3 regions of the Roseibium album genome follow, and region 1 is predicted to be linked to each of the others. Evidence: predicted binding sites of a transcription regulator. Region 1 holds the regulator's gene; each other region holds the start of a gene.
What was found. Region 1 encodes LexA, which represses DNA repair genes until DNA is damaged. Its sites were predicted from a motif close to TGTTCNNNNTGTGTTCNG; they were not measured.

Region 1 (10,135 bases):
TGCGTCCCCGGTGGCGCGCATGTAATGGCCGTTGAGATTTTCAAGCTTCTTGAAGTCGAAGCGGGCCGCGGATTGCCCGACTGCATCCATTCCGAACCAGGCGATCATGTCCTCAAGTGAAATGATTTCATCATCGCCATGGCTCCAGCCAAGGCGGGCCAGATAGTTCCGCATGGCTTGAGGAAGATACCCCAGCGTTCGGTAAGCTTCTGCGCCGGTTGCGCCATGACGTTTTGACAGTTTTGCGCCGTCCGGTCCGTGTATCAGCGGAATATGCGCCATTTCAGGCACGTTCCATCCGAGGGCTTTGAAAATGAGTGTCTGTCTTGCCGCGTTGGTCAGGTGGTCGACACCGCGAATGATGTGTGTGACACCCATGTCATGGTCGTCGACGACGACCGCCAGCATATAGGTTGGGGTTCCATCCGAACGCAGGAGAATCAAATCGTCGAGATCCTTGTTCGGAATGACAACGCGGCCCTGGACCATGTCGTTGATGACCGTTTCACCCTCCTGGGGCGTCTTGAGCCGGACAACAGGATTGACGCCATCTGGTGCCAGGGAAGGGTCACGATCTCTCCAGGTGCCGTCATAGCGTGGCGGTCGTCCTTCAGCGCGCGCTTTCTCACGCATCGCCTCAATCTCTTCCGGCGTGCTGTAACACTTGTAGGCGGTGCCGGAGGACAGCATTTGCTCGACGGCTTCCTGGTGTCTGCCGACACGGGAAAACTGGGAAATGGGGTCTCCCTCCCAATCGAGGCCAAGCCAGGATAGCCCGTCAATCAGTGCATCAACTGCCTCAGGAGTGGAGCGCGCGCGGTCAGTGTCTTCAATGCGCAGCAGCATTTTTCCGTTATTGTGTTTTGCAAACAGCCAGTTGAACAATGCTGTGCGGGCTCCGCCAATGTGCAGGAAACCTGTCGGGGAAGGAGCGAAGCGCGTGACGATCTCTTGTGTCATGGTGATTTTTTTGGAAGTCTCATTATGAATGGGAGCGCCTGCTGCGCCAAGTGTGTGGCGCGGTCTTAACACAGGCGCGGTCGGGGCTAAATAGTGTCTCGTTCGTTTCTTGTGTCAGCACGGGAAGAGCTGCGACTTGAGGATCGGTAACGATCGACCGCAAAAGAATGAAAATCGCCTGCCTGCGGTTACCTATGACGATTCCCAATTTGAAATAGAAACTGACCGCGGCAGCGGAAGTGATCGGCGAAGGACGCCCCGGAAGTCTGTGTGGCGTTTCTTTTCGAATTTCAACAAACAGCAGTCGGATTTGTTTACGGTCAGTCACTGGGAAAATCAGGCGCTGCTTTGGATCTGCTTTTCGTTTGCTGCCGGGATTGCAGGTTACGTTTTGCTGCCGGTGGAACCTTTCTGGCCTTTTCTTGTGCTTACGCTTCTGGTGTGCGTGCTGTTTTCGGTCTGGCGAGGATACCGCGACAGACTAAATCCGCTGATCCTTCTGGGCGTTGCCTTCTGGGCCGGGCTTACCTGCGCTACTCTTCGAACAGCCTATGTCAGCGCTCCGCGTCTTGGCGAAGAAATGAACGTTTCCCTGACCGGCCGTGTCCTTGAACGATTGGAGCGAGCCAACAGTGTCCGATTGGTTCTCGCCGTTGAAACGATCAATGATCGCCCGATTGAGGATATTGTCTTTCCGGCGAAAGTGCGTGTCAGCGTTCCTGCTGCAACGCTGGCAAATTCCGGAAACAGAGTGCGATTACGCGCACGTCTTTTCCCGCCGTCAGGTCCAGTCCTGCCTGGCGGGTATGATTTTTCCTTTCGTGCGTTCTTTTTGCAGATTGGCGCTACCGGGTTCAGTTTTGGAGCGCCGCAGTTGCTTTCAGATGGCGAAATGCCTGTCTGGCAAAAGGCCGATGTTCTGATTCAGGTCTTACGTCAACGGATTGCTGACAGGATAGCGACACATCTGCCCGCAGACCAGGAGACTGCTCTTGTTGTTGCCCTGCTTGTGGGAGACCGCAGCGGGATTGACGAGACCCAGGAGGAAAACCTGCGAGCGGCGGGCTTGGCCCATATCCTGGCGATATCTGGACTTCACATGGCGCTGTTCGCCGGTGGTGCATATGCCGCTGTTCTGTTTCTTCTTGCTCTTCTGCCGCCGTTGACCCTGCGTTGGCCAATTCACAAGTTTGCAGCCGTTGCAGCTCTTCTGGCGGCTATTTTCTATCTGGCCGTATCAGGTGCTTCTGTCGCGACACAGCGCTCGTTCCTGATGATCACGCTTGTGTTTCTGGGGATCCTCGTCGGACGCAGGGGGTTAACTCTGCGTAGCGTCGCGCTTGCCGGTTTGCTGTTGCTGCTGCTTGCCCCGGAGAGACTGTTTTCCCCCGGTTTCCAGATGTCTTTTGCCGCGGTCATTTGCCTCGTAGCTGTTTACGAAACGTGGCGCGATCGCCGCGAGCCTTTTGCCGGGAAAAACCGGCGTCAGCAAAACCTGCCAGGCCGTGTCGGGTCCACCATTTCAAACTGGATGGCCGGCCTCGTCATCACCGCGCTTGTTGCCGGCCTGGCAACAGGCATCATCGCCGCATATCATTTTGGCCGGGTAGCGCCTCTCGGCATGCTGGGCAATCTTCTCGGCATGCCGGTATTCACTTTGCTGGTGATGCCGATGGGTGTTCTCGCAATGATAATGATGCCTTTCGGCCTGGCATCCCTTCCTCTTGCGGCCATGTCCCTGGGGATCACTCTCTTGCTCAAGATCGCGGCCTTCGTTGCCGAACTTGACGGAGGCGCCGGCGCAATCGGACGCTTGACTGCATTCGAGGCGTTTGCCTTTTCGATCGCACTTTTTGCCTGTCTGCTACTGCGGGGATGGTGGCGATCATGCGCATTGGTACCGTTCACAGTCGGGTTGATTCTGGTTCTGTTTTCTCAGCCCCCTGATGTTCAAATTGCTGCCACCGGAACAAGGATATCGGCGAGGGACATCAACGGAGATCTGAATTGGCTCGGCGGAAGGCGAACGTTCCTGGTTGATGTCTGGTATCAGACCGAAGGTGTTCCAGCGCACGAAATCATGTCGCACAAGATGAAATCGCCCCAAAAGACATGCGATCCGGATGGGTGTGTCATCAAGGCATATACAGCTGTAGGCGGAGACGAGGAGCTGGAAAGTCCTCCCGCACCGCTTCTGATAGCAATGCCCAAATCGCAGAAAGCACTTGCGCTGGATTGCAGGTATGCCGATCTGATCGTAAGCGATCTAATCGTGCCAGCGACATGCGGGGCAAGGCTGGTTATCGACGGCGGCACAAGGCAGGGCAGGGGTGCAGTCTCGCTCTGGTTGAGCGCGGAGGTTCTCCCCGAGATCAATTCCTCTCCAGATACTCCAGCCACTTATGATGACACCGAGATTGCCAACGCAATCCACGTCACCAAGATTCGATATGCAATCGCTGCAGCGCCACGACCATGGCACGAGCGAGGGGGTGTGACGCGCGCCGAATTGCAATGACGACGTGCAACCCTGCACGCCACCGCACTGCGATCCAGTTTTAGAATGCCGTTTCCGGCTTCAACGAGAGCCGATGTGACCGGACAGGGGTGTCAATACTGACGAAACAGCGCAACCAGGCGACCTTGCACGCGAACTCTACCAGGTCCGAAAATACGGGTTTCGTATGCGGGATTGGCTGCTTCAAGAGCGATCGAGGCACCTTTCTTGCGCAACCGCTTCAAAGTGGCTTCTTCTTCGTCGACCAGCGCCACAACAATGTCACCACTGTCGGCACTGTCCGTTCGCCTGATGAGCACGGTGTCGCCGTCTAGAATACCCGCCTCGATCATGGAATCACCGCGCACTTCCAATGCGTAGTGTTCCCCTTTTCCAAGGAGTTCCTGAGGGACAGTAATCGTATGGCTGTGTGTCTGAATGGCCTCGATCGGAACACCGGCCGCAATTCGACCCATAACGGGAATTTCGGTCGCGGCAACTTCGGGGGCAGGCGCGGTGCGCGCCGGCTCGGATTTCCCCAGTGACCCCTCAATAACCTCCGGTGAAAAACTCCCGCGGGGTCTGGGTGTTCCAAGGCCCGGAGCAATCGAGTCCGGCAGCCGAACAACTTCCATCGCCCGCGCCCGGTTCGGTAACCGTCTGATAAAGCCACGCTCTTCAAGTGCAGTGATCAGCCGATGAATTCCGGATTTCGATCGAAGATCCAGTGCGTCCTTCATCTCATCGAAAGAGGGTGGAACACCGGTTTCCTTCAGTCTTTCATGAATGAACATGAGCAGTTCATACTGCTTGCGCGTGAGCATGTCGGCTTCCCCTGACCACAAGAACGGGCTGGTACAAATCAAGAACAATCTACCTGTTCCCATTGTGTTCTGCAAGGGTAAATGTTCTCTTACTGTTCTATTCCGGTCCGACCGTAGCCGACTTGAACTCTCCGGCAACATTTTGCGGCATCGGGTCTTTTGGCACTGGGTCCCAACTTCAGTCTCAATTGGATTCAGGTGTTTTTTGAATGTGTTGCGGACTGTTTTGGTATGCGCGGAAGGTCATTTCGCATTGCCGGGTTTCGGGTGTCGCAACAAATGGGAGAACGAATTTTCTGGTGCCAAATGTTGTCGTCAGGCGACCAAGTTGGACGTGGCGCCAGTCAACTTAACCGAACTCGATTAATTCGATTCAAGTTATTTGTTTTCGTGGATGATTGGTCCGCAGGCAATTCCCGAAAGGCGATTCCCAGCAGATGATTTTCGGGCGTGCCGATGTTTGCATCGTGGTTATTTGCGACAGTCCAATTGAAGTGTCTTCAGGACGGCCTGTTGCAATCGGTTGCAACTCTGCAGGTGTCGAAGCGCCCGTTTTCGCGGAATGTTCGGGGATGTGGACTGGAGGTTCTTGTCGTTCAAGGCAGCTGCACTAATTATCGGTTGCAATTGAATTGCACTGCGACGATTCGTTTGCAGGAATTCGAACTTAATCTGGTATTTGAACTCCCTCAATAACAGGCGAAGCCGAAATTCGAGGAACAGATCGATTGCTGACGTCGACTTCTCGATTAAATACTTGGGAATATCGGTAGCTTCGACAGGGTGGGGTATGTAATTGACCGAAGCAACTCATTCGCAACTCGAATCTGTTGTCGATTTCTATTCGTCGATAAACGAATTGCAAACCCCGTCCGAGCTTTACAGGAAATTGAAACTGATCGCTCAGGAATTTCAGTTTGATCATTACGTTGCACTGAACGTTCCTCAGGTTACCGAGAAATTTATTCGCCCCAGCTTCATTGCATCCAATTGGCCACGGAGCCTGGTTGCCCAATATGATCGTTTGGGTCTGCTGGAAAACAGTCCAATCATCGACGGATTGCGAAGGAAACATACCCCGATCGTGGTGGACCTTGAAGAAGGGGGCGTTCAGCGGCCAATGGACGAGCAAAGTGCCACCATCAGCCTGTTCCTGGAGCATAAAATGCCGCGCCATTTTTACGTTCCTTGTCACGACAAGACCGGAAGGCGAGGAGCGATAGGGTTTTCCGGGACACGTTCAATACCTTCCCCCAGCGAAGGTGCGCTGTTGCACATGATGGGCCTCTACGCGTTTTCCCGCTTGTATGCGCTGATCAGCGAACTTGGAGACAAAACTGTCCTCAGTGCCAGGGAAATGGAGTGCCTGGTGTGGTCTGCAAGGGGCAAAACCTCCGCCGAATGTGCAGTTATCCTGGGTGTTGCCGAATCAACGGTCGCAGGCTACCTCGCATCGCTCAGCAGAAAGCTGCACGCTCAAAACAAAGCTCAGATGATTGCGATTGCGTACGAGTTGGGGCTGATTTCTCATGCAAACATCAATCTGCGATAGTTTGCTGCGATGTGCGCAGGATTGCCGTGACCCCTCTCGAAATTTGCAACCCGATTTGCAGCGCCGGTATTTACTTCGCCCAAACGGAGATATTCAAACAGATGACAAATATATTTTTAGCTAAACTCCTCAGAATTACATTGTAAAAATTTTTCGATTAAACATGATTGATTTCTGATTCTATTTGATGTTTCAGAGAAATCATAAAATATTACTTTTTCGATAGTGTATTTCATTTCTGTGTTCATTTGCGGACACATAGTTTCGTGAACAGTTGGCTGCTGTCTGTGGAGTGATATGTCAGATGCTATCAATCAGGATCAGTGCGATACGTTCCCGTCGGTCGGGCGTCAGCGGATTTGTCTGACCGAGTTGAAGAAGCCAGTTATCTCCGACGATATCGTCTCGACGCTCTGTTCCATCTCCTGTGCGGCTGTCAAAAAGGTGTTGCTTGTATCGTCTGCGGAATCGATCGCCTGAAGGACACCGGAAATGTTTCCTGTAAGAACGTTCGTGCCGTCGGCAACGGTTTGTACGCTTGCTGAGATTTCGCCAGTTGCCGCACCTTGTTCTTCGACCGCGGCAGCAATTGACGCCGTCATTTCGTCGAGTTGTCTAACAACATTGGCGATAGTTCCGATCGAGGAGACCGCGTTTGTTGTGGCGCCCTGAATTTCCGCTACCTGGTGGCTGATTTCTTCGGTTGCCCTGGACGTCTGTGTCGCGAGTTCCTTTACCTCCGCAGCGACGACCGCAAACCCTTTTCCTGCGTCACCGGCTCTTGCAGCCTCAATGGTTGCATTGAGTGCCAACAGATTGGTTTGTTCTGCAATTGCCTGAATAAGCCCAATCACGTCTCCAATTTTCTGGGCAGCCCCGGAGAGACTTTCCACTTCCCCACTTGTGCTCTCGGCATTCGTGCGCGCCTGGTTTGCGATTTGCGAGGCACCGGTCACCTGCTTGGATATCTCCAGTATTGAAGCAGAAAGTTCTTCCGTCGCAGAGGCTACTGTCTGGACGTTGATACCGATTTCCTCCGATATAGCTGTTGCTGATCCGGTTTCGGATTTCGCGGATCCGCAGACCTGCAGGAGCTGCCCCGCGTCCTGAGCGACCGTACCGGCTCTGATGCCGATATTTGCCAAGGGGTCCTCGACCGACGCCTGGAATGTCTCGATGGCATCATCGAGTTCGCGTGTTCTGGTTTCCTGTGCCTCCATGAGAATCGCCTGATAGGTCGAGATGGCCATGTCCAGATCCAGCAGCACGGCTGTCGTTACATGAGACAGCGCGCGGGACAGTTTGCCGGGCGAGAAACGGAACTTCCTGACGATCAGATCCTGTAGCCTGACGAGAACGAATTTGTACCCTGCGATGTACCATCTGGGTTCCAGACCGATCCGGCTATGTACGCGGCCGATCCGGTTGATACTGGCTACATAGTCATCATCAAAGCCTTGTAAAAACAGCTTTTCCCAATGGGCTTTCTGGGCGGTTTCCAGCCTGCCTTGCTGCTCTCCGATCATTGTCGCCAATTCTGAATACTGCAGCAGATGATCGTAGAAATCGGTCAGTATGCAATCAAGGTCATTTTCGATGACCGGCCAAAGAGACTGGAGCCCCAAAATGACAGTTTCGTCCACTTGCGCAAAGCGTAGGCGACAATCAAAAACTTCAACATCCCGCGTCATACTGACAATCCCAATCTTGTGACATACGCCGACTGCAAGCCACACATTTCCAGTTTGAAGCTGGAATGATTTCGATGCTGACGATGATCAGGGAACAATCAGGTCTTTCAGTAAAGAAAAGGTCGTAAGTTTCTTCCTGTTAAAACTTACAATTGCTACGTTGTAATACTTACTCTGATTGGTTGATTCGTATGCGTATGTGCAGTAAGTGGGTAAATTTCATGTGATTGCATTACGTATATTACTTGGCGGACTGCCATTTCAATTTTGCTTGCTTTCAATCAATAGGAGTTCGCAGGTCACAAGTGTCGGAGCTTCGCCTGCCTGCAATTTCCCCTGATGAAGCCGTCCATCCAGGTCAACACAGCGTATCGGGATTGTGCACTTGTTGTCGGCTTGTACTCTGCATGTCGGTTGAAGCAATATTTCTGAAATCAAACCCTTCATGGGCGCTGCGTCCTCAAAAGCCGCTCCGGCGAGACTGCCAAGGCCGAGAACTTCTATGGATCTTGTGTTCAGGTTTTCAGCCAGTTTCAGGATACTCACAGTCAGGTCTTCGAATGGAGCCAACGTTGAAATGAGCGCGTTCGGAACGATTTCCTCTTCGCTACCCTCAACGCCCCTGACCCTGAAAAGCGTAAACTCAGTTTCAGGGTCGGGCGCTGCAACAAAGGCGGCGCCTGTGATGCCGTAGCCGCTGATTTCCGTACTTTTTTTGAGTATCAGACTGTCCGGCAAAAGATGACCGAGGTGACCAACGCCACCATCATTCCAAAAGGCGTGAATATGAGCGAACCAGTCACCTTCCTTTCGTCCGACGATTGCGACTGCTTCTTTCAGTCTCGCACCTTCAGATGATCTGGTATCGCTGTACCAGGCTGCATGTCTGCTATCGACCGCCCGGTCAGGCATCACATATCGAAATGATTCGAGTGACAGTCCGGAAAGATCCAGAACGGCTGAATGAAAGTCCCTTGTTTCAATCCAATCCGATATGGCTCTCAAGAGAGGGACGTTTTCGGGAGGTTTAAACGAAACCTTGTCCGCCCTGCCCAATCTGTAGGGTAACCTGTCCGGGCATCTGGGGCCGGGATGTTGTATGTCACTCAGTTTTTTCGGTGCAGGGCGCCTCATATCAGCCCCTGTTCGGTCAAATGCTCCCGGACGAGCTTCTTGGTAACTTTGCCGTATGCACTGGTCGGCATCGCGTCGACAAAGAGATACCTGGCCGGCATCTTGTAGCGGGCGACCTTGCCGGTCAGAAACTCGGCAAGTTCAGCCTCCAGAGTTTGCAGTTCGACATTCGCGACACAGACCGCCAACCCGACTTCGCCCCATTGTGGGTCGGGAATTCCAATTATCGCAACCTCCGAAACACCGTGATGAGTGAGCAGAACTTCCTCGATTTCCTTCGGATAAACGTTGGATCCTCCGGAAATGTACATGTCCGAAGCGCGTCCGGTCAGATAGAGATACCGCTGTTCGTCCATGTGGCCCAGGTCACCTGTACGAAACCAGCCGTCTCGAAAGGACTTTGCGTTCGCGGCCTCATCTTCCAGGTAACCGGAACACACCGCCGCGCCGATGACACAGACTTCTCCCGTTTCGCCGGGCGGAAGGATTGTTCCTTGCTCATCCTGAATACTGATTTCGATCCCTGTTCTCTCTGTTCCGCATGTTCCGCTTCGTGCATGCGGCACATCATCGGCGCAGTGGTCCTGCGCCCGCAAAACAGTGATGTTTCCGGTCACTTCGCCAAGGCCATAATACTGAACCAGAACGGCGCCGAGTTTGTTCAGTGCCTGTTTCTGGTCTTCCCGGTACATTGGTGCACCGGCATAAATGACTTGGCGCAGGCTGGAATGGTCGTAGCGGTCGACAGCCGGGTCGTCGACCAGGCGTTTCACGATTGTCGGAACCGTGAACATGTTGGAAATCCGATGCTTTTCTATCAATTCAAATGCTTTTGACGGACTGAACCCTCCACCCGGCATCAGGACATGAGCGGACCCGACAGGCAATTGCGCGATCTGTTGCAGCCCTGCGCCATGCGAAAGAGGTGCAATGACGAGTGAAGCGTCCAATTCGCTGCTACCGGGAAGCAGGTCTGCAAGATAGTTCACGGTTACGAAACCGATCTGACCGTGGGTCAGGACAACGGCCTTGGGTCTGCCGGTGGATCCGGATGTAAAGAACAGCCAGCACGGGTCGTCATAGTCGACGGAAATGTCCTTGAACCGGTTCCCGGAGAAACGATCGATGAGCTCCTCATAAGAGCTGCCAAATGTTGACGCGCCGATAGTGACAGTTCCGGAAAGAGCCGGCTGTGCGTCCTGCACAGCCTTGGCCTGGTCCTTGAATTCGGCGTCACAGACAAAGACTTTTGCGCGTGCTTTCCCGCTGGCAAATGCCGTTTCTCCGGGCGCTTGACGAAAATTGCAAGGGACCCAAACCGCACCCAATCGAAAGGCTGCGAGCATGATTTCGGTCATCTGATTGGAATTTTGCGCCTGAACGAGAATTCGATCACCTTTCGTGACCTCAAATTCTTCCTGCAGCGAATGGCAAAGTGCCGAGACCCGACGGTCCAGATCCTTCCAGGTCCATGTCC
Region 2 (10,135 bases), 3.0 Mb from region 1:
CGATCGCCTGACACCGCACGACCAGTGTCTTGCCGGCCTCAAGATCGACAAAAACCTCTTGGCCTGCTTCCAGCCCGTAAAAATAGACCGGCGTCGGCAGGACCGAAGTCGGTCCGTATTGCTGCTGTGCCTTGTCGAAATCGGTAAAGACCTTCGGGTACATCAGGTAGGCCGCAAGATCCGTGTCGTTGATATCACCTCCCGTCGCGGCCGCTGCAGTCTTGCGTTCCGCGTCAAGATCGGCGTCTTCCAGCAGCGACCCCGGACGAACGGAGATGGGCGCACTTCCCTTGAGCACCTTTTCCTGCAACGCGGCCGGCCAGCCACCCGGCGACTGGCCGAGATCGCCGTGAAGCATCTTGACGACACTGTCCGGGAAGGCGACATCCTTGTCCGGATCCTCGACTTCTTCGACGGAAAGCCCCTGGCTGACCATCATCAATGCCATGTCGCCGACCACCTTTGAGGACGGTGTCACCTTGACGATGTCCCCAAACATCATGTTGACGTCTGCATAGGCCTGCGCAACTTCATGCCAGCGGGTTTCGAGCCCCAGCGATCTTGCCTGCTCTTTCAGGTTGGTGAATTGACCGCCCGGCATTTCGTGCAGGTACACTTCCGAAGCACCAAATCGCAGATCACTTTCGAATGCGCGATACTGCGTCCGAACAGCCTCCCAGTAGAAGGATATCTGACGGATCGTCTTGGCATCGAGCCCCGTGTCACGCTCGCTTCCACGCAAGGCCTCCACGATCGATCCGAGACAGGGCTGTGACGTCAATCCGGAAAGCGCGTCCATCGCGGCGTCGACGGCATCGGCCCCTGCTTCGACCGCGGCGAGAATAGTTGCAGCCGCAATTCCGGAAGTATCATGGGTGTGGAAGTGGATCGGCAGATCCGTCTCGTCCTTCAGGGTCTTGATCAGGACCCGTGCCGCCTCCGGCTTGAGAAGGCCTGCCATGTCCTTGATACCGAGAATGTGCGCACCCGCCGCTTCCAGCTCCTTGGCAAGGCCGACATAATATTTCAGGTCGTATTTTGGCCGCGCACTGTCGAGCATGTCGCCCGTGTAACAAAGCACGCCTTCGCAAAGCTTGTTCGCTTCCTGAACCGCGTCCATCGAAACGCGCATGTTTTCAACCCAGTTGAGGCAATCAAAGACACGGAACAGGTCAATTCCATTTTCCGCGGCTTGCTTGACGAAAAACTTGACGGTGTTGTCAGGGTAATTCGTGTAACCGACGCCGTTGGAGCCGCGCAGCAGCATCTGAAGGAGAATGTTCGGTGCTTTCTCGCGGATGAGATGCAGCCGCTCCCACGGACTTTCGGTCAGGAACCGCATTGCGACGTCGAAGGTCGCTCCCCCCCAGCATTCCAGTGAAAACAGCGTCGGAAGGCCGACGGCATAGGCATCGGCGACATTGACGATATCATGGGTCCGCATGCGTGTTGCCAGCAGCGACTGATGACCATCACGCATCGTGGTGTCTGTGATCAGTGCCCGTTTCTGGCCTTTCATCCAGTCCGCGAACCCCTTGGGACCGAGTTCATCGAGAAGTTGCCGTGTGCCGGAGGGCTTGTCGTCGCCGAAATCCGGAATGGTCGGGGGCGCCACATCCTTGGGCGGACGCGCCCGGTTTTTGGTCTCTGGATGTCCGTTGACCGAAACGTCCGCGATGTATGTCAACAACTTGGTTGCCCGGTCCTGACGCTTGGTCTGTTCGAAAAGCGAAGGAGTCTCGTCGATGAAACGGGTGGTGTATTTATTTGCCCGGAAATCATCGTGATCAATGATGTTCTCCAGGAAGACAAGGTTTGTCGCCACGCCGCGGATCCGGAACTCCCGCAAGGCGCGGTCCATGCGCTTGCGCGCGTCTTCCGCCGTCGGCGCCCAGGCCGTGACCTTTTCCAGAAGCGGGTCATAAAACCGTGTGATCACCGCGCCCGAATAGGCGGTACCGCCGTCCAGGCGAATGCCGAAGCCCGTCGCGCCGCGATATGCGGTGATCCGGCCATAGTCCGGAATGAAGTTCTGTTCCGGGTCTTCCGTGGTGATCCGGCACTGAAGTGCATGACCGTTGAGGCGAATGTTCTCCTGCGCCGGAACGCCGCTTTCCGGTGTGCCGATCCTGGCACCTTCCGCTATATGGATCTGCGCCTGCACGATATCGATGCCGGTCACTTCCTCTGTGACCGTGTGCTCCACCTGAACTCGCGGGTTCACCTCGATGAAGTAAACGGCACCCGTGTCGGCATCCATCAGGAATTCGACCGTTCCCGCACCCCGGTAGTTCACCGCACGGCCGATTTTCAGACCGTATTCGCAGAGCTCCTGGCGTTTCGCTTCTTCCAGATAAGGTGCCGGTGCACGCTCGACGACTTTTTGGTGACGACGCTGGATGGAGCAGTCCCGCTCAAACAGATGCACGACGTTCTCGCCATCGCCCAGGATCTGAACTTCGACGTGACGCGCCTGCTGCACGAGTTTTTCAAGATAGATTTCGTCCTTGCCAAAGGCGGCCATTGCTTCGCGTTTGGCGGCCAGAACTTCTTTTTCGAGCGTCGCCTCGTCCGGGATGACGCGCATTCCCCGGCCACCGCCACCCCAGGACGCTTTCAGCATCACCGGATATCCGATTTCGAGCGCTTGTCGCTTGATATCACCAATATCGTCCGGAAGCGGGTCGGTCGCCGGCATCACCGGGACACCGGCCTCGATCGCCAGGTTTCTTGCAGCGACCTTGTTGCCGAGACGCCGCATCGTGTCGGACCTCGGGCCGATGAAAGTGATGCCTGCAGCATCACAGGCATCCACGAATTCGGGACTTTCCGAGAGCAGGCCGTAACCTGGATGAATGGCATCTGCACCGGCAAGCCTGGCAACACGGATGATTTCGTCGATGGAAAGATAGGCTTCGATCGGACCAAGCCCCTTGCCGACCTGATACGCCTCGTCCGCCTTGAAGCGATGAAGCGCCAGTTTGTCCTGTTCGGCATAGATCGCGACGGTCTTCAGACCCAACTCATTGGCGGCACGAAATACCCGGATCGCGATTTCAGACCGGTTCGCAACGAGAATTTTTGTTATTGCCAAAAGCCCATTCCCCTAATTTTTCGCAAAAGCAAGGCCGATTTTGCGCAAGATTTCTACTTTGGTCGAAGGCACTTGAAAAGGGGCAGAAAGGGTGTCCTTTTCTAAACTTGGAAAATATTTTTGCGCCTGCACGGGTAACTCATGGAAAACGCGTGCGAATTGCCGAAAGTTACGAGTGTAACTAGACTTATAAAAAATTTGCAGTGCAAAAATTCGGAGCTGATTCAGAGATTTCTCATCTCAAAAACAGAGTGAATCCCGTGACCCGATTTGAAACAGGTGAGGGATGCGGTTGACGCCGACCATTCAGGCAAACAGGATTTGTCGCTTTTCGACTAGCGTCCGGCAAGTCATCACACACCATATATTGTAAGAACAGACAGGAAACATTCGGGAGTCAGCGATTCGTCCGGGTTTCGTTCTTGCTGTGTCCGTTTATTAACCGGCACATTGACGGCGCCACGTACCCGATTCAGATTAAATTAATCCTTGACACAGTTTCCTGGAATTTCCGCACGCTGTTTGCGATGCGACTCAAGTCTTTGACCAGATTCAGGATTTCGTGGGGCAAATCAGCGCACGGACCATATCTTGTAGGGAACAAATCCTGAATCGTCCGGAGTCCGCGATTCGGTTTCGGTTTGTTCTGGAGTCGTTCTCCACAAGAATTTTGTTTGCTATGATTCGATAGAATTTCACCAAAAGAAATGGCGACATTGTCGTCCGGCCTGTGCTAGACACGCGGCACTAGATATAGGCGCAGAGCCCGAAGAAAGCCGATCAAAACCAATTCCATGTCACGCCCACAAACGTTGCCGCTGCCACCGTCGGCCAGGTCCCGCACCGTCACGGCTGTCCTTGGCCCCACCAACACCGGAAAGACCCATCTCGCCATAGAGCGCATGCTCGCGCAGTCATCCGGCCTGATTGGACTGCCTTTGCGCCTGCTTGCGCGCGAGGTTTACGGACGGATCGTCGAACGTTCCGGTTCGGACTCGGTTGCCTTGATCACCGGCGAAGAAAAGATCATTCCGGAAAAACCCCGTTTCTGGGTTTCCACCGTCGAAGCCATGCCGCTCGATCTCGATACGGAGTTCGTGGCGATCGATGAGGTGCAGCTGGCCGGTAATCTTGACCGCGGACATGTCTTCACCGACCGCATCCTGAACCTTCGCGGCAAATCGGAAACGCTTCTTCTGGGTGCTGCAACTGCGCGTCCGCTGCTGGAAAGGCTGCTCCCGGGCATAAATGTCGTCACGCGCCCGCGCATGTCCGTCCTGGAATATGCCGGGTCGAAAAAAGTGTCGCGCTTGCCGGCGCGGTCTGCCGTGGTCGCCTTTTCGTCAGATGAAGTCTATTCGATTGCGGAATTGATCCGGCGACAGCGCGGTGGCGCCGCCGTCGTGCTTGGCTCGCTTAGCCCGCGCACGCGCAACGCCCAGGTTGAACTGTTCCAGAACGGTGACGTCGACCATCTCGTTGCAACCGACGCGATTGGCATGGGTCTCAACCTCGACGTACAGCACATTGCCTTCGCCGGAAATCGCAAATACGACGGCTACCAGTACCGTCAGCTGACTCCATCGGAAATGGGACAGATTGCCGGACGGGCGGGCCGGCACACAAAGGATGGGACCTTCGGCGTGACCGGCCGTGTGGATCCGCTGGACGACAATCTTGTCGAACAGATTGAAAGCCACCACTTCGACAGCCTGAAAGTGCTGCAATGGCGCAACAGTTCGCTGGATTTTTCATCTGTGCGCACATTGCGGCAAAGCCTCGATACGGTGCCTCAGGAACAAGGACTCGCCCGTGCACCGACGGGTGATGACGTGACCGCTCTTGAACTTTTATTGCGTGACACCGCAATTTCCGGCATGGCAAAGGGTGAAAAAGCGATCGAATTGTTATGGGATGTGTGTCAGGTGCCGGACTATCGCAAGATCGCCCCGGCCAACCATGCAGAGCTTCTGGACACCATTTACACCCATCTGATGCAGGACAACTGCATCGCGGATGACTGGTTCACGCGTCAATTGGCCTTCGCAGACCGCACAGATGGTGATATCGACACTCTCGCCAACCGGATTGCTCATATCCGGACCTGGACATATGTTGCCAATCGCCCCGACTGGCTGGCCGATCCGGCCCACTGGCAGGGTGAAACGAGCAACATTGAAGACAAACTATCAGACGCCCTTCACGAGCGCTTGACGCAACGTTTCGTGGACCGGCGGACTAGTGTATTGATGCGACGTTTGAGAGAGAACGCAATGCTGGAAGCAGAAATTACCTCGAGTGGCGATGTGCTCGTAGAAGGTCAGCACATCGGAAATTTGCTTGGCTTCCGGTTTGCACCCGATGCGGCAGCTGAAGGCCCGGACGGAAAGACCGTTCGTGCCGCTGCACAAAAGGCCCTGACCACCGAAATCGAATCCCGGGCCGAGAAACTCGGCAAATCGGAAAACAGCGATTTCGTGCTGACATCGGAAGCCGCGATCCGTTGGCGTGGTGAACCGGTTGCCAAACTGGTCGCCGGCGAAGACGTGCTGACACCGACAGCATTGCTGCTTGCAGACGAGCACCTGACCGGACCGGCGCGCGATACCGTGCAGAACCGGCTTGAGCTTTGGGTGAAAGCCCAGATCGACACACTTCTGAAACCGCTGGTCGACCTGAAATCCGGCGAAGGACTCGAGGGGCTCGCCCGCGGCATTGCTTTTCGCATAGTCGAGGGGCTCGGCATTCTCGAACGCCAGGACGCCGCTGACGAAATTCGCCAGCTTGATCAGGACATGCGTGCGTCGCTGCGCAAGCATGGCGTCCGTTTCGGTGCCTATACGATTTTTGTTCCTGCTCTTTTGAAGCCGGCACCAAGCCAGCTTCTTGCTCAGCTCTGGGCCTTGAAGCACGGTTCGCTGGATATGAACGGCATGACCGAACTGCCGCAATTGTCTGCGTCCGGACGAACGTCTATTCCGGTTGATGAGACCATCGACAAGGCACTGTACAAGGTTGTCGGTTTCCGTGTGTGCGGACCCCGGGCCGTCCGCGTCGACATACTGGAGCGTCTTGCCGACCTGATCCGGCCGTTGATCGCGTGGAAGCCTCTGGATGCTGAAGTTAGCCCGCCGGAAGGTGCGATCGAACAGGGCGGCGGTTTCATGGTGACCGTCGCCATGACGTCTTTGCTGGGTTGCGCCGGTGACGATTTCTCCGCTGTTTTGAAGTCGCTTGGTTATCGGGTCGAAAGCAGGGAAATACAACGTCCGGTGACCGCAAAACCAGACGCTTCCCAAGCTGCGGAAACACTTGCAGTCGAACCGGAAGCGAAGGGTGAAAGCACATCTGCCACGGAAGAATTGGCAGCAGATACCGGGGCGACAGGCGAAGAAACCACCTCTTCAACCGACGATACGACACCTGTTGAAATGAATGCGGAGCCTTCCTCCGAAGAACTTGTGAGTGTTGCTGAAACTGTCAATTCCGACACAGCGGCGGCAATGCCGACGGAAGGTGCCACCGGCGATACCATTGTGGAAGAGGCACCCGCCATTGCAGCGACGGAGCCCGTCGAAGACGCGGCGCCCTCTGCTCCGGCAGGTGACAACACCGGTAAGGAAGAAACTGAAGGCGCAGAAGCCGCCCCTTCCGAGGCCACGATTGCCGCGTCGTCCGATGAGCCTGCAGCAGAACCTGCCGACATGGAAACGGTTACGATCGAGATCTGGCGCCCGGGCCGTCAGGACCGGAGACCACGTGGACGTCAGGATCAGCGGCGCGGTGACAACCGCAAGGGCCAGGGACATGGTCCCAAAGGAGGTCATGGTGAAAAACGCCACGGCAAGGGAGGTGGCGGAAAGGGTGGACCGAACCGCAATCGGAGCGGCCATCAGGGTGGTAACAGGGGATCTGACGGCGGAAACCGCCGCAACAATCCGCCAAAGGACAAACCGATCGATCCGAATTCGCCATTTGCCGCTCTCATGGCCCTCAAGGCGGATATGGATAACAAGGACAAGAAGTAATTTCCCCCGGTCGCACACAAGCTGCCGCTGAAACAGACGGTGGCAGTCTGCGCATCGACAAGTGGCTCTGGTACGCCAGGGTCACCAAATCCCGGTCCCTTGCCCAGAAACTGGCGACAACCGGCCACGTACGGATCAACAGGGACAAGATTTCATCCGCGAGCAAAACCGTCAGGATCGGTGACGTGCTGACCATCGCGTTGGAACGAAGGGTTCTGGTTCTGAAGATTGCCGGGCTCGGATCTCGGCGCGGTCCGTTCGAGGAAGCCCGCAAACTCTACGAAGACCTTTCACCTCCGCTGCCGCCCAAAAAGGAATCGCCACCACCGCCACCTGGACAACGGGAGGCCGGTGCCGGGCGGCCGACCAAGCGCGACCGGCGCAAGATGGACGCGTTTCGCAGTGAAAGTTGATGCTGAATCCGGTATTTGAAGATAAAACGGAATAACTTTCTATTGTCGGCAAGGATTGCGTCAACCTGTGCGCTTGCGTGTGCCAAGCAAAAACGATACCCAACACCGATCTATGGATGAATTCGTGCGCACGAAAGGCAAGTGCCGCACGCAAACGACCGCCGGGCGAATGAGGGGCGCAACAGCCACGAAAATTCGCGCCGGCACGCAGCGAGGATACCGATGACCTACGTCGTCACAGACAATTGCATCAAATGCAAATACACGGACTGTGTTGAAGTCTGCCCGGTGGATTGCTTCTATGAAGGCGAAAATTTTCTCGTCATCAATCCGGATGAATGTATCGACTGCGGTGTCTGCGAACCGGAGTGTCCGGCAGAAGCCATTCTACCGGACACGGAACCGGGCCTCGAGAAGTGGATCGAGATAAACGCGGAATACTCGGAAAAATGGCCGAACATTACCGAGAAGAAAGACCCGTTGCCGACTGCTGAGGAATTCGACGGTAAAGAAAACAAGTTTGAAGAGCATTTTTCACCGAATCCACCGACTTGATTCGTTCAGATATTACCTATGCGGCGGTCTGCCGCATGCGTGATCCCGGCGATTGCGAATCATATTTGACCATTAATTTCAATACCCTGCACATAATCGGCGGGCACAGCTTTGTGGTGATTGTGCACCACGAAAGCGCGACACTTTAATTTTCCACAAAAGTATGTTACATATAGGGAACAGTCGTCACCCACGAGAACAACCCCCAAAACGGAGTTTCGAAAACGTGGTCCGGATCCCTGGGAAACCGGATGCGTCGGCTCCCGACAGCGCTTATCGACTGAACAAGGTTCTATAGTGGAAATCGACGACTGACCAGCCCTGACACGCCGCATATCAACAGGCGTTCCATATCGGATCGCTCGGCAGGATGCCGTGTCGCAAAATTAAGGTGACCGTTCAACGGTCCAACACCGGTCCGAACGGATCGAAAACTGCGCAGGAGAGAATACGAGTATGGCAACGAATCCCAAAAAGGCCGCGCAGCGTCAAGGTTTCAAGACCGGCGAGTACATCGTTTATCCGGCACACGGTGTCGGCCAGATTACCGCGATCGAAGAGCAGAATGTTGCGGGCCACTCTTTGGAGTTGCTCGTCATCGTTTTCGAGCAGGACAAAATGACCCTCCGCGTTCCGGTTGCAAAGATCGCATCGGTGGGAATGCGCAAACTCGGCGATCCGGCAGCAGTCAAGAAAGCTCTGGAAACGGTTCGCGGCCGCCCGCGCGTGAAGCGCACAATGTGGAGCCGCCGTGCACAGGAATACGAAGCAAAGATCAATTCTGGCGACCTGAATGCAATTTCCGAGGTTGTTCGGGATCTCTTCAGATCTGACAGTCAGCCGGAACAGTCCTACTCCGAGCGGCAGCTTTATGAAGCGGCTCTCGACCGGATGGCGCGCGAAATCGCTGCTGTTAACAAGTGTTCTGAAACTGAAGCGGTCAAACAGATCGAACAGAACCTTGCGAAATCACCGAGTCGCTTGAAAGCTGCAGCAGCAGCTGAAGCCGAAGCGGAAGCAGAAGATGATGAAGACAAGGAAGAAGCTGCTTGATTTCGAGCAGTTTTTACTGTCACTGACAGTTGAAAGGCCCGGCCATTTGCCGGGCCTTTTTTTGTTCAGGGCTACTCTCGAAACCCCGTCAGGCAATGTAGACAAGGGTTTACGCTCGCGCGGCAATCACGCAGAAGTGCACAAAATCTGCGCCATTGCCCCTGCCAAGTGATCTAACCTACGCTTCGGTACGTAATTCTCCCGAGATCCCATCGGAGCGCCAATCATGTCAGGAAACGAAAAGCGGCAACTGGTTCAAGCGGCAATGAAAGCCCCTTACCTCACACGTGAAGAGGAAAGGGAGCTCGCGGTAAGCTGGCGCGAGCAAAAGGACGAGAAGGCACTGGAAAAGCTGTCGCTGTCGCACATGCGGCTCGTGATTGCCGTGGCCTCTCGGTTCCGGAACTTTGGATTGTCGCTCGGCGACCTGATCCAGGAAGGCCATGTTGGTCTGCTCGAAGCAGCCGCCCGGTTTGAACCGGAACGGGAAGTCCGTTTTTCGACTTATGCCACCTGGTGGATCCGGGCTTCAATACAGGATTACATTTTGCGCAACTGGTCGATCGTTCGCGGCGGCACGTCCTCTTCGCAAAAAGCTCTCTTTTTCAATCTGCGCCGGTTGCGTGCGAAACTCTCCAGCAACCAGACACCGCTCACGGACAGCGAACTGCACCAGAAGGTTGCCGACGCAATCGGCGTCAAGCAGTCCGATGTTGCCTTGATGAGCGCACGTCTGTCGGGGCCCGACACATCCCTGAATGCACCGGTCGCCGACAGCGAAGGCTCAAGTGCCGACCGGCAGGATTTCCTGGTGTCCGATGCGCCCCTGCCGGACGAAATCGTCACCGGCAACATCGATTCCGAGCGGCGTCACAAGTGGCTTTGCTCGGCGCTCAGGGTGTTGAGTGAGCGCGAACTCAGAATTGTCAGGGAGCGCCGCCTTTCCGAAGACGGTGCAACACTCGAGTCCCTTGGTGCAAAGCTTGGAATTT
Region 3 (10,135 bases), 310 kb from region 1:
GTTTGATCCCACATGCCGAAAGGCGGCTTCGCGAAGAAAACGCCTATTTGCTCCTTGGCGATTACAATGTAATTCCGGATCCGATTGACGCAAAAAACGCGAAAAACTGGCTGGACGACGCGCTCTTTCAACCAGAGAGCAGACAACGTTTCAGAGCGCTGACGAACCTCGGTTTCACAGAAGCCGTGAGAGCGTGTACCGAAGCAGCGGAGACATATACTTTCTGGGACTATCAGGCTGGTGCCTGGCAGAAAAACAATGGCATCCGCATCGATCACATCCTGCTGTCACCGCAAGCCACGGATCTGATATCCGGATGCGGCATAGACAAGCATGTTCGCGGGTGGGAAAAGCCGTCCGACCATGTGCCGGTCTGGGTCGAGCTGGCAGCTTGAGCCCGGAAACTGCGCACGTTTGCATCTCGTCGATTTTCATCCCCGGAAACTCGTATACAACGACGCGGACCGGCGTCCTACTTGCGGTAAACCTTCTGCATGATATTGTTTGAGACCATGGGATAACGGTAGGCCATCTCCAGTCCGCACCGGCAAATAGCGGACAAAAGCACTATCCGGCGTCGCTCGTTGAGGCCGGAGCTTCTTATTTTTGCTGTTTTGTCAGAGCCTTAGCAGCAACGGCGTTTTTAGGCGGAGTATGTCTCGCTTCTGTTGCCAGTGCCCAAAGTATCTCGTGCACCTGTCGATACCAGGGTGAGGATTACGGTCTGGGCGAATCCATTTGCCTGAAAAGCCCGAATGGTTCGAAAATGGCGACATGCGCCATGGTGCTCAACAACACGTCCTGGCAACTCAGCAACGCCCCCTGCCCGCTGTCGCAGCTAAGTCCGGCTTCCGTAGAGCAGGTCGAAAATGCGACACCCCTGCCAGCTGGCGACAAAACAAAGCCAATGCCAGTCAGCCCGGGATAGGCCCAAGCCTTCATTTGGGGTTGTCGTTCTGTCTGTTCTATTGAAAAACGAAAACTCTACTGTGTCTTGAGTTTCTGCGCGGTAAGCATGTCAGGCCGGTTCTGTTCGATCCAGCCGTCGGCAAGCGAGCGGGCTCTCTCACGTACATGCTCTGGTGACACAGCAAAATATTGCTCATGCATGGTGTGGATCCAGTCGGCTTCCGAGCCCACAGCCTGTTCCCTGGCCACCGTCAACCACATCAGTCCACGCGCTTTCTTCTTTTCCGAAGACCCTATGTTGTAAAGAGTTTCACCGAGCCGTGCTTGTGCCCCGACATGCCCCTTGAGCGCCGCCAGATTGTACCAGCGCACGGCCATACGGCTGTTGTTGTCCTGATACATCTGACCCAGTTCATATTGCGCCTCCGCATCACCGAAGTAAGACGCGGCATGTGTGAAAATCTGACGCGCACGCGCTTCGTTTTTCGGAACAGTTCCGTCGATTCCATTGAGATAATACGTGCCGAGAGCAACAAGTGCACTGGAAACAAAGGGGGCATCTGGTGCGCTCGGGCTGTCGTCGCCATGCTCGCGGACAATCTGGCTGTAGTATTCGAACGCCCTCAGGTCGTCTTCCTGGACACCGTCGCCCTTGGAGTACATTTCTCCAAGTTTCCACGCTGCCATGGGCTGTCCGTTTTCAGCAGCATATTGCAAGGAATTAAGCGCTTCGACCTTGTTGCCCGAATAATACTGGCGAGCGCCCTCACGCAATGCTTCGGTAGGAGACAGATCCTGCGGTCCAATCGAAACGTTCGGTGCTGGCTGTCCGTCAAAAGCGGCGGCCGGTTCGGCGAGACCCAGAAACAGCAGAGAAGAGAACATGACTGTCCGCATTCCCGAGCCGCCCAGTCTCGAAACCTTCTTTCGCATACCTGTCACACAATTACGCACAGTACGATATTCACCGCTGTGCCGTTGGTCGTTGACGGCATTTATTGTTGTTCGCGCCTCGCGCATTTCCTGTCTCTTCATACCGTCGGCCACGACCTGACGGTTCTTTTTTTTCACGGTCTAACGTGGCCAATCAATTCGGCCTAAGTTGGGCCATTCTTGGTCCAATTAAGACCATTTGCGGGATTCTTCCTCTCGTGGCCGCTCGGCGATCAATGCATACATCAATCGCTGGACAACCGGACTTTAGCGTAACGGTTGCTGCTCAAACATGGCTGAACATGGGCAATATCTTCATTCAGCCCTTTCAAACGGGACTCTGTCTGCGAGTGTTGCCGAATTGGCACAATTCTCACACCGCCAGGGCATCCCTCCGCAGTAAATTCAACCACATCGAAGTTGATGATCAGTTTCCGGGTTGGAAGGTTCATCTGGTCTGTTGAAAACGTTGCCTTTATGGCAAAATCCTTTGCCGTTCTGCATTTGTCCTTCAAACTTGGTTATGATTCGGTGTAGGTACCAGCGCTGAACCTCTACAACAGAGCTACGAACCCATTCAGGCGAGACGGAATGAGCGCAAAAGACGATCTATTTGCTGGAAATGCGGCGATATCGGCACCTTTGAACGAGCCGCCGACAACACCTGCACCTCAAAAAGCGCGCCCGACATCACCTGTTTCGGTTCCGGATGACTATTCGGCCGCCGACATTGAAGTCCTAGAAGGCCTGGAGCCCGTTCGGCGGCGTCCGGGAATGTACATTGGCGGCACGGACGAAAAAGCCCTTCACCATCTGTTTGCCGAAGTAATCGATAACTCCATGGATGAGGCGGTCGCAGGGCATGCTACATGGATCGATGTTTCGCTTTCAAACGACGGATTCCTGACAATCGTCGACAATGGTCGTGGCATACCGGTTGATCCGCACCCCAAGTTCAAGGACAAGTCCGCGCTCGAAGTCATCATGACCACGCTGCACGCGGGCGGCAAATTCGACAGCAAGGTATACGAGACTTCCGGCGGATTGCACGGGGTCGGCGTGTCCGTCGTCAACGCCCTGTCCGAGGAGCTGGTCGTCGAGGTTGCCCGCAGCCGAAAACTATACCGGCAGACGTTCCGCAGAGGCCAACCACAAGGCCCTCTTGAGATGGTCGGCGACACGCAGAACCGACGTGGCACGCTGGTACGTTTCAGGCCTGATGATCAGATCTTCGGCAAGGGGGCAAGGTTCCTGCCTGCCCGTTTGCACAAGATGGCGCGCTCCAAGGCCTATCTTTTTGGCGGTGTCGAAATCCGCTGGCATTGTGCACCCGACATGATATCGGAAAAGGATCCGACACCGGCCGAGGCAGTGTTTCATTTTCCAGGTGGGCTGAAGGATTTTCTTTCCGAGCGCCTGACAAATGAACGCCGCGTCGTTGACGAGATTTTTGCCGGCCGTACCGACAAGACCGGCAAGCACGGTTCCGTCGAATGGGCCGTCAACTGGTTCGCTGGTGATGGCTTCGTCAATTCCTATTGCAATACCGTGCCGACACCGGAGGGTGGCACACACGAAGCGGGTTTCAGATATGCGCTGCTGCGCGGTCTCAAGGCATATGGCGAACTGACGAGCAACAAGAAGGCCAGCATCATTACGGGAGACGACGTGATGACGTCCGCCGGTGGAATGCTTTCGGTCTTTATTCGTGAACCCGAATTTGTCGGTCAGACCAAAGACAAACTTGCCTCGAACGAAGCCACCCGTGTGGCTGAAACCGCAGTGCGAGACGCATTCGACCACTGGCTTACAGCTTCGCCGAACCAGGCGAACAAATTGCTGGAATGGGTCATCGACCGAGCCGAGGATCGCCTGCGCCGGCGCCAGGAAAAAGACGTTGCGCGCAAAACGGCCGTCCGGAAACTTCGCCTTCCAGGAAAACTCGCGGATTGTTCTGCCAACCAGTCCGACGGCACGGAACTGTTCATCGTGGAGGGCGATTCGGCGGGCGGCTCAGCGAAGCAGGCGCGCAACCGCTCAAATCAGGCAATCCTGCCGCTGCGTGGAAAAATTCTGAATGTCGCCAATGCAGGCCGGGACAAGCTCGTCGCGAACCAGCAATTGGCGGATCTCATTCAGGCCCTCGGTTGCGGTACAAGATCGCAGTACCGGGAAACGGATCTGCGATACGAAAAGATCGTCATCATGACCGACGCGGACGTTGATGGTGCCCACATCGCGTCGCTTTTGATCACATTCTTTTACCGCGAAATGCCAGAGCTCATTCGAGGAGGCCATCTTTTTCTGGCGGTCCCTCCCCTTTACAGGCTCAGCCAGGGCGGCAAAACACTTTATGCCCGCGATGACGCGCACAAGGACGAGTTGCTCGAAACAGTTTTCAAGGGAAAATCAAAAGTCGAGATCGGCCGCTTCAAAGGCCTGGGCGAGATGTTACCGGCCCAGCTGAAGGAAACGACGATGGATCCGTCGAAACGCTCCATGTTGAAGGTCGATGTGGATGAGGCTGATATTGGCACAACGAACGATGCCGTTGAAAGACTGATGGGTAACAAACCGGAAGCGCGATTCCGGTTCATTCAGGAAAATGCGGAATTCGCGGATGATCTTGACATCTAGATTCAACAAAAGCCGTGTATGACTTTGCTCAGCCGTGAAAAAAGATCTCACGCATTCAATCTTTCAGGATACCAAACTGGTAACCCGGGAAGCCGTACATTTGGAATGCCGGCATGGCAGACATCTGATTTGATGGCACCACAGCGCAGTTACGTTAGGTAAAGCATCATGCAAATCCAGCGTAAGTAACCGTCACTCTCAGATTTTCTGTCGGCACATGAGGTCACAGGTACAGAAGTCCGGCAACTCATTTGGAATGTCACTTTGGATCTTACTGAGTCATGTTGTGCCCTTCAGCATCACTCCTGGAAGTGCTTTGACGCTGCAATATTAACTGAGATCGCAATTCTAGCGCGGAATTACTCGATTTTCTTGACATTTTACCTCTTCGGCGCATTGACACTGGGGCACATGAATGTAGTGTGTGCGCACGTTGGCACCAATGGTTTCCTAAGTGTCGCCGTCTAACAATCACAACATCCGGGCAAAACGCTCTATGTCATTTGATACTCTCGGTCTTAGCGAGAAGGTCCTCGCTGCAGTTGATGCGGCAGGTTATAAGGAACCCACAGCCATTCAGGCAGGAGCGATCCCGCAGGTTCTGGAACGGCGGGATATTCTCGGCATCGCGCAAACAGGCACAGGCAAAACTGCCAGTTTCACGCTGCCCATGCTGACTCTTCTGGAAAAGGGCCGCGCCCGTGCGCGCATGCCCCGGACACTCATCCTGGAGCCGACCCGTGAACTCGCGGCGCAGGTTGAAGAAAATTTCGAAAGATACGGCACAAATCACAAGCTGAATGTCGCATTGCTCATCGGCGGTGTTTCCTTTGCGGATCAAGACCGGAAACTCGATCGCGGCACAGACGTCCTGATTGCGACGCCCGGCCGTCTTCTGGATCATTTTGAACGCGGCAAATTGCTGCTTCAGGGCGTAGAGATCCTCGTTATCGACGAAGCCGACCGTATGCTGGATATGGGTTTCATCCCGGACATCGAGCGGATCTGCAAGTTGATCCCGTTCACGCGCCAGACATTGTTCTTTTCGGCAACCATGCCGCCGGAAATCCAGCGTCTCACAGACACGTTCCTGCAGAACCCGGCACGGATCGAAGTCGCGCCGACAGCTACGACAGCCGAAAACGTCAGCCAGCACCTCAAGGCATCTCCTTCAAAGGATTACGAGAAGCGCGCAGCGTTGCGCGATCTCCTTGAAGGCGCTGAAGACCTCCAGAACGCAATTGTCTTTTGCAATCGCAAGCGCGATGTTTCGACGCTGTTCCGCTCTCTTGAACGCCACGAATACAATGTCGGCGCACTCCATGGAGATATGGATCAGCGCACACGCATGATGATGCTGGACAATTTCCGCAAGGGGAATATCAAGCTTCTTGTCGCAAGTGATGTTGCCGCACGTGGCCTGGACATCCCGGAAGTGAGCCACGTTTTCAACTTTGATGTTCCGATCAACGCCGAAGACTATGTGCACAGGATCGGTCGTACCGGCCGTGCCGGACGCAGCGGTGCTGCATACACGCTTGTTACTGGCGAAGACAAAAAATACCTGGAAGCGATCGAAACTCTCATCAAACAGTCCATTGAGTGGCTGGGTGAGCCGATCGACTTTGAAGCGGCCGCGAAAGAACGCAAGGCAAGACGCAAAGGCGGCAAAAGCGCCAAGAGCGAGTCGAGCAACGATAATGACGCGCCGCAGGCAAAAACCTCCGGACGTCGCCGTTCGCAATCCAAACAACGTGAAACCGTATCCGAACCCAGCCAGGAGCAACAGGACGCCTTGACCCCAGCATCTGTTTCTGAACTTCCGCAAAAGGCAGTCAACAAAAAGCCCAAAAGCGGGAAGCATGAACCGGCTTTCGGTGCTGGCGTTCACATCCCGGCATTCCTGCTGCGGGAACCTCGCCCAAAAAAAGCATCGTAACGTAACTTTTAATGCGGGATATGTCTTAAGCTTAACCGCTCCTTAAAACTTCCAGTCGAGTTTGGGACCTAGATCTTGCGGCCGTGTGGGGCGGATTCGCAAGGCTAAGGTGAGAGAAGTTTTATGTCGGAAGAAGACGACCATAAGAGGACCATCCAATATGGTGAGTCCGCAATCAGCTATATAAAAAAGAACACATTACCTGCTTACCCGCGTTCTTACGAACTTTGGTACACCTATTCTGCTGGATATAATCAGGGCCTGAACCGCGCCGTAAATGATACGATAAAGGACAAAGGCCGCATCAGCACTGACGAAATGCTGAACCTTTATGGACGGTTTCTGTCTCCGACACGTCTCGGCGACCGGCTTGACGAAGTAGGCTCAAGAGTTTCCAGGGAAGTCGAGGAGCTGATCGACTCGCTGAAACTCAGTGCAGATGCAACTTCGGATTACGGCAGTGCGCTTGAGCAGGCGGGAGAAAAGATCAAGGGTGTCGCCGATCCAAAGAAACTTCAGCTTTATGTAACTCACCTTGTCAAATCCACACAAAATGCAGTTGCATCCAACCGGAAACTAGAAAGCCAGTTGCTGGAGTCCAAAAAGCATATCGAGAATTTGCAGTCTTCGCTCGAAGCCATTCGTTACGAGTCCTTGACCGACGAGCTAACGACACTCAACAACCGAAAACACTTCGAAGTCTCGCTTGAAAAGATTATTGAACAGTCCAAGGAAAGCGGTCGAGGTTTTGCCTTGCTGATGACTGACATCGACCACTTCAAGAAATTCAACGACACCTACGGCCACCAGACGGGCGATCAGGTGCTTCGTCTCGTCGCGCTCGCAGTCAAGCAAAACATCAAAACACAAGACGTTGCCTGCCGATATGGTGGTGAGGAATTTTCAATCATCTTGCCGCAATCCGAACTGGAGGAAGCTGCGGAAATCGGCGAACGGATACGCTCGGCAGTCATGTCCAAGGAACTGGTCAAACGCTCAACCGGTGAGAACCTCGGTCGCGTGACGATCTCGGTTGGAATCGCAACGTTCGACACATTGGACACAGGGCACTCTATCGTATCCCGTGCCGACGAAGCACTTTATGCCGCCAAGAACGCGGGCCGTAACCTGGTCAAGACGGAAATAGATCTGCAAAGGTCCGGTGATAGCGAAGAAAATGTAGCTTAGCCTGCAAACTGAGATGGTCCGGTCAGAGCTACATTCGTGAAATGGCTCGTCCGGCTTTCCGCCACTCTCATTGCGTTGCGTTCAGTCCCATTTGCCAGAAATCACTCTCCAGACGACACGCCTTTTCAAACAGCGACAAGACGCGTGGGTACCGGGCGGTTGTCAGGACCTGTTCACCGGTTGTATCAAACCAGGCCTCAAAACCATCTGCCAGGCCCTGGTACCCCTCCCCGGCATACTCCTGGATCCACCGTTGATACGGGTTTTCAGGAACGTCGTTCCCGGCCAATTGAAGGCGTTTACCGATTTCGGCGTAGCCAAGAACGCAAGGTGCAAGCGCGGCCTGGAGATCCAGCAAGTCTCCTGACATACCGGCATCGAGAACAAAGCGCGTATAAGCCATTGTCGGTGTATCTTCCGAAGCGAGTTCAATTTCCTCCCGTCGCATCCCCCAGCGTCCGCAGATTTCGATGTGAAGCTCGAGTTCAACGTCAAGGATGGCTTTCACACCCTCCAGCGAGTGACGCATATCGGAGATTGCCGGACTTTTGTAAATGCCAAGCGCATATGCCCGGGCGAACTGGATCAGGAACAAGTAGTCCTGGACAAGGTAGTGTTTGAAACATTCGAGCGGCAATTTCCCACTGCCAAGCTGCTCGACAAAAGCGTGCTTGGTGTAATCTTGCCATTGCGGCGCGGCATCAACCTTGAGCCGTTCAAACAGGTTCATTGAGATCTCTTGGGAGGGAGTTTGTCCGCTTGCAGCTTTACCGCGCCAGCTCATTTACATCTGCTGCCTGAAGCGAAACAGACTCGCCACAGCCGCAAGCAGATACTTCGTTCGGGTTCTTGAAGACAAAGCCAGACCGGAATTTGGTGACCTCGAAATCCATTTCCGTGCCAAGAAGAAACAGCACGGCAGAGGGATCAACGAAGAGTTTTGCGCCCTTGTCCTCGATCACGTCATCGCCCGGCTTGGCATCTTCCACCAGGTTCATGGTGTATTCCATTCCGGCACAACCACCTTTTGTGATTCCGACACGCAAGCCAGCGGCGTTCTCGTCCGTGTTTTCGACAAGTTCCCTGACACGCTCTGCGGCAGCGTCAGTCATGGTCATGACCTGGAATTTTCCACCGGAAGCCATTCAGTCCTCGCTAAGCGTCAACTATCCAAAACCTGATATAGGTTGTCAGCTTATCGGATAAAAGGTTTCGAACTCAATACCAGTTAAGGGCGACTTTCGCCTCGTCCGACATGCGATCCGGTGTCCATGGCGGATCGAACACCATATCGACATTGACCGGGCCGACGCCGGCAACTGCCGAAACAGCATCCTGCACCCAACCAGGCATTTCACCGGCAACAGGGCAACCTGGTGCTGTGAGGGTCATGTCGATGTTGATCGACCGGTCATCTTCGATATCGACCTTGTAGATCAATCCCAACTCATAGATGTCACACGGGATTTCCGGATCGTATACCGATTTCAGCGCGCCGACGATATCAGTCGTCAGGCGGTCGAGTTCGTCAACAGGAATGGCGCTTTTGGCAGTGACTTCGGCCTGAAGTTCCTCGCCATCCGCACCCGTGTCTATCGTCGTCGCGTTTTCCATCTTGGGTCCGTCCTTACCCGAAAAAGCTCTGTGCCTTCAAAAGAGCATCATACAACGCGTCAACTTCTTCGCGCGTGTTATAAAGCCCGAAACTTGCCCGACATGTAGAGGTTACACCATATCTTGCCAAGAGCGGCTGTGCGCAATGCGTGCCCGCTCTGACTGCAACCCCTGCCCGGTCGATAATCGTGGCAACATCATGTGCGTGCGCACCCTCGATCTCGAATGAAACGATCGCGCCCTTGCCCGGTGCCTCACCAAAAATCCTGAGGGAGTTGATTTCCCTGAGTTTCTGGTGAGCGTGGTCTTTCAGGTCCGCTTCGTGGCGTGCGATGTTCTCACGCCCGATTTCATCCATGTAGTCCAGCGCAGCGCCCAGTCCGATCGCCTGAACGATGGGCGGTGTACCGGCTTCAAACCGGTGCGGAGGATCATTATAGGTGATTGCCTCTTCGGTAACGTCGAGGATCATCTCACCGCCGCCATTGAACGGTCTCAAAGCATTCAAGCGTTCAGGCTTGCCCCAGAGCACACCGATTCCAGACGGACCATAAACCTTGTGGCCAGTGAAGACGTAGTAGTCGCAGTCCAGATCCTGGACATCGACCGGCAAATGCACTGCAGCCTGGCTGCCGTCGACCAGAACCGGGATGCCGCGCTCATGCGCAATCCGGCAAATCTCCTTCACGGGGACCACCGTCCCAAGCACGTTCGACATGTGCGTGATGGCGACCAGCTTGGTGCGGTCGCTCAGCGTATCGACAAATGCGTCCAGATCGAAGGAACCATCTTCCCTGACATAGACCCATTTCAGCTTCGATCCGTGCCGTTCTCGATGAAAATGCCAGGGTACGATATTGGAATGATGCTCCATGATGGAGATCACAATTTCATCGCCTTCGCCAAAATAGTCCG

Region 2: ACO6TI_RS03815 (helicase-related protein) is a predicted target of LexA. The motif match lies at 3,737-3,754, and genes of this name have one in related genera.
Region 3: parE (DNA topoisomerase IV subunit B) is a predicted target of LexA. The motif match lies at 2,337-2,354, and genes of this name have one in related genera.

The regions. Positions count from the first base shown of each region.
Region 1 covers NZ_OZ247583.1:4,770,611-4,780,745, reverse strand. Annotated here, with positions in the region: gene gltX (glutamate--tRNA ligase) at 1-960, opposite strand, end outside; gene ACO6TI_RS21805 (ComEC/Rec2 family competence protein) at 1,271-3,478, shown strand; gene lexA (transcriptional repressor LexA) at 3,571-4,281, opposite strand; gene ACO6TI_RS21795 (LuxR family transcriptional regulator) at 5,078-5,833, shown strand; gene ACO6TI_RS21790 (protoglobin domain-containing protein) at 6,184-7,524, opposite strand; gene ACO6TI_RS21785 (hypothetical protein) at 7,786-8,436, opposite strand; gene ACO6TI_RS21780 (acyl-CoA synthetase) at 8,655-10,135, opposite strand, start outside.
Region 2 covers NZ_OZ247583.1:818,157-828,291, forward strand. Annotated here, with positions in the region: gene pyc (pyruvate carboxylase) at 1-3,094, opposite strand, end outside; gene ACO6TI_RS03815 (helicase-related protein) at 3,889-7,122, shown strand; gene ACO6TI_RS03820 (RNA-binding S4 domain-containing protein) at 7,170-7,535, shown strand; gene fdxA (ferredoxin FdxA) at 7,758-8,090, shown strand; gene ACO6TI_RS03830 (CarD family transcriptional regulator) at 8,547-9,143, shown strand; gene ACO6TI_RS03835 (RNA polymerase factor sigma-32) at 9,370-10,135, shown strand, end outside.
Region 3 covers NZ_OZ247583.1:4,459,574-4,469,708, reverse strand. Annotated here, with positions in the region: gene xth (exodeoxyribonuclease III) at 1-395, shown strand, start outside; gene ACO6TI_RS20300 (tetratricopeptide repeat protein) at 985-1,842, opposite strand; gene parE (DNA topoisomerase IV subunit B) at 2,434-4,479, shown strand; gene ACO6TI_RS20290 (DEAD/DEAH box helicase) at 4,976-6,418, shown strand; gene ACO6TI_RS20285 (GGDEF domain-containing protein) at 6,737-7,606, shown strand; gene tenA (thiaminase II) at 7,674-8,336, opposite strand; gene sufA (Fe-S cluster assembly scaffold SufA) at 8,374-8,751, opposite strand; gene ACO6TI_RS20270 (SUF system Fe-S cluster assembly protein) at 8,825-9,220, opposite strand; gene ACO6TI_RS20265 (cysteine desulfurase) at 9,234-10,135, opposite strand, start outside.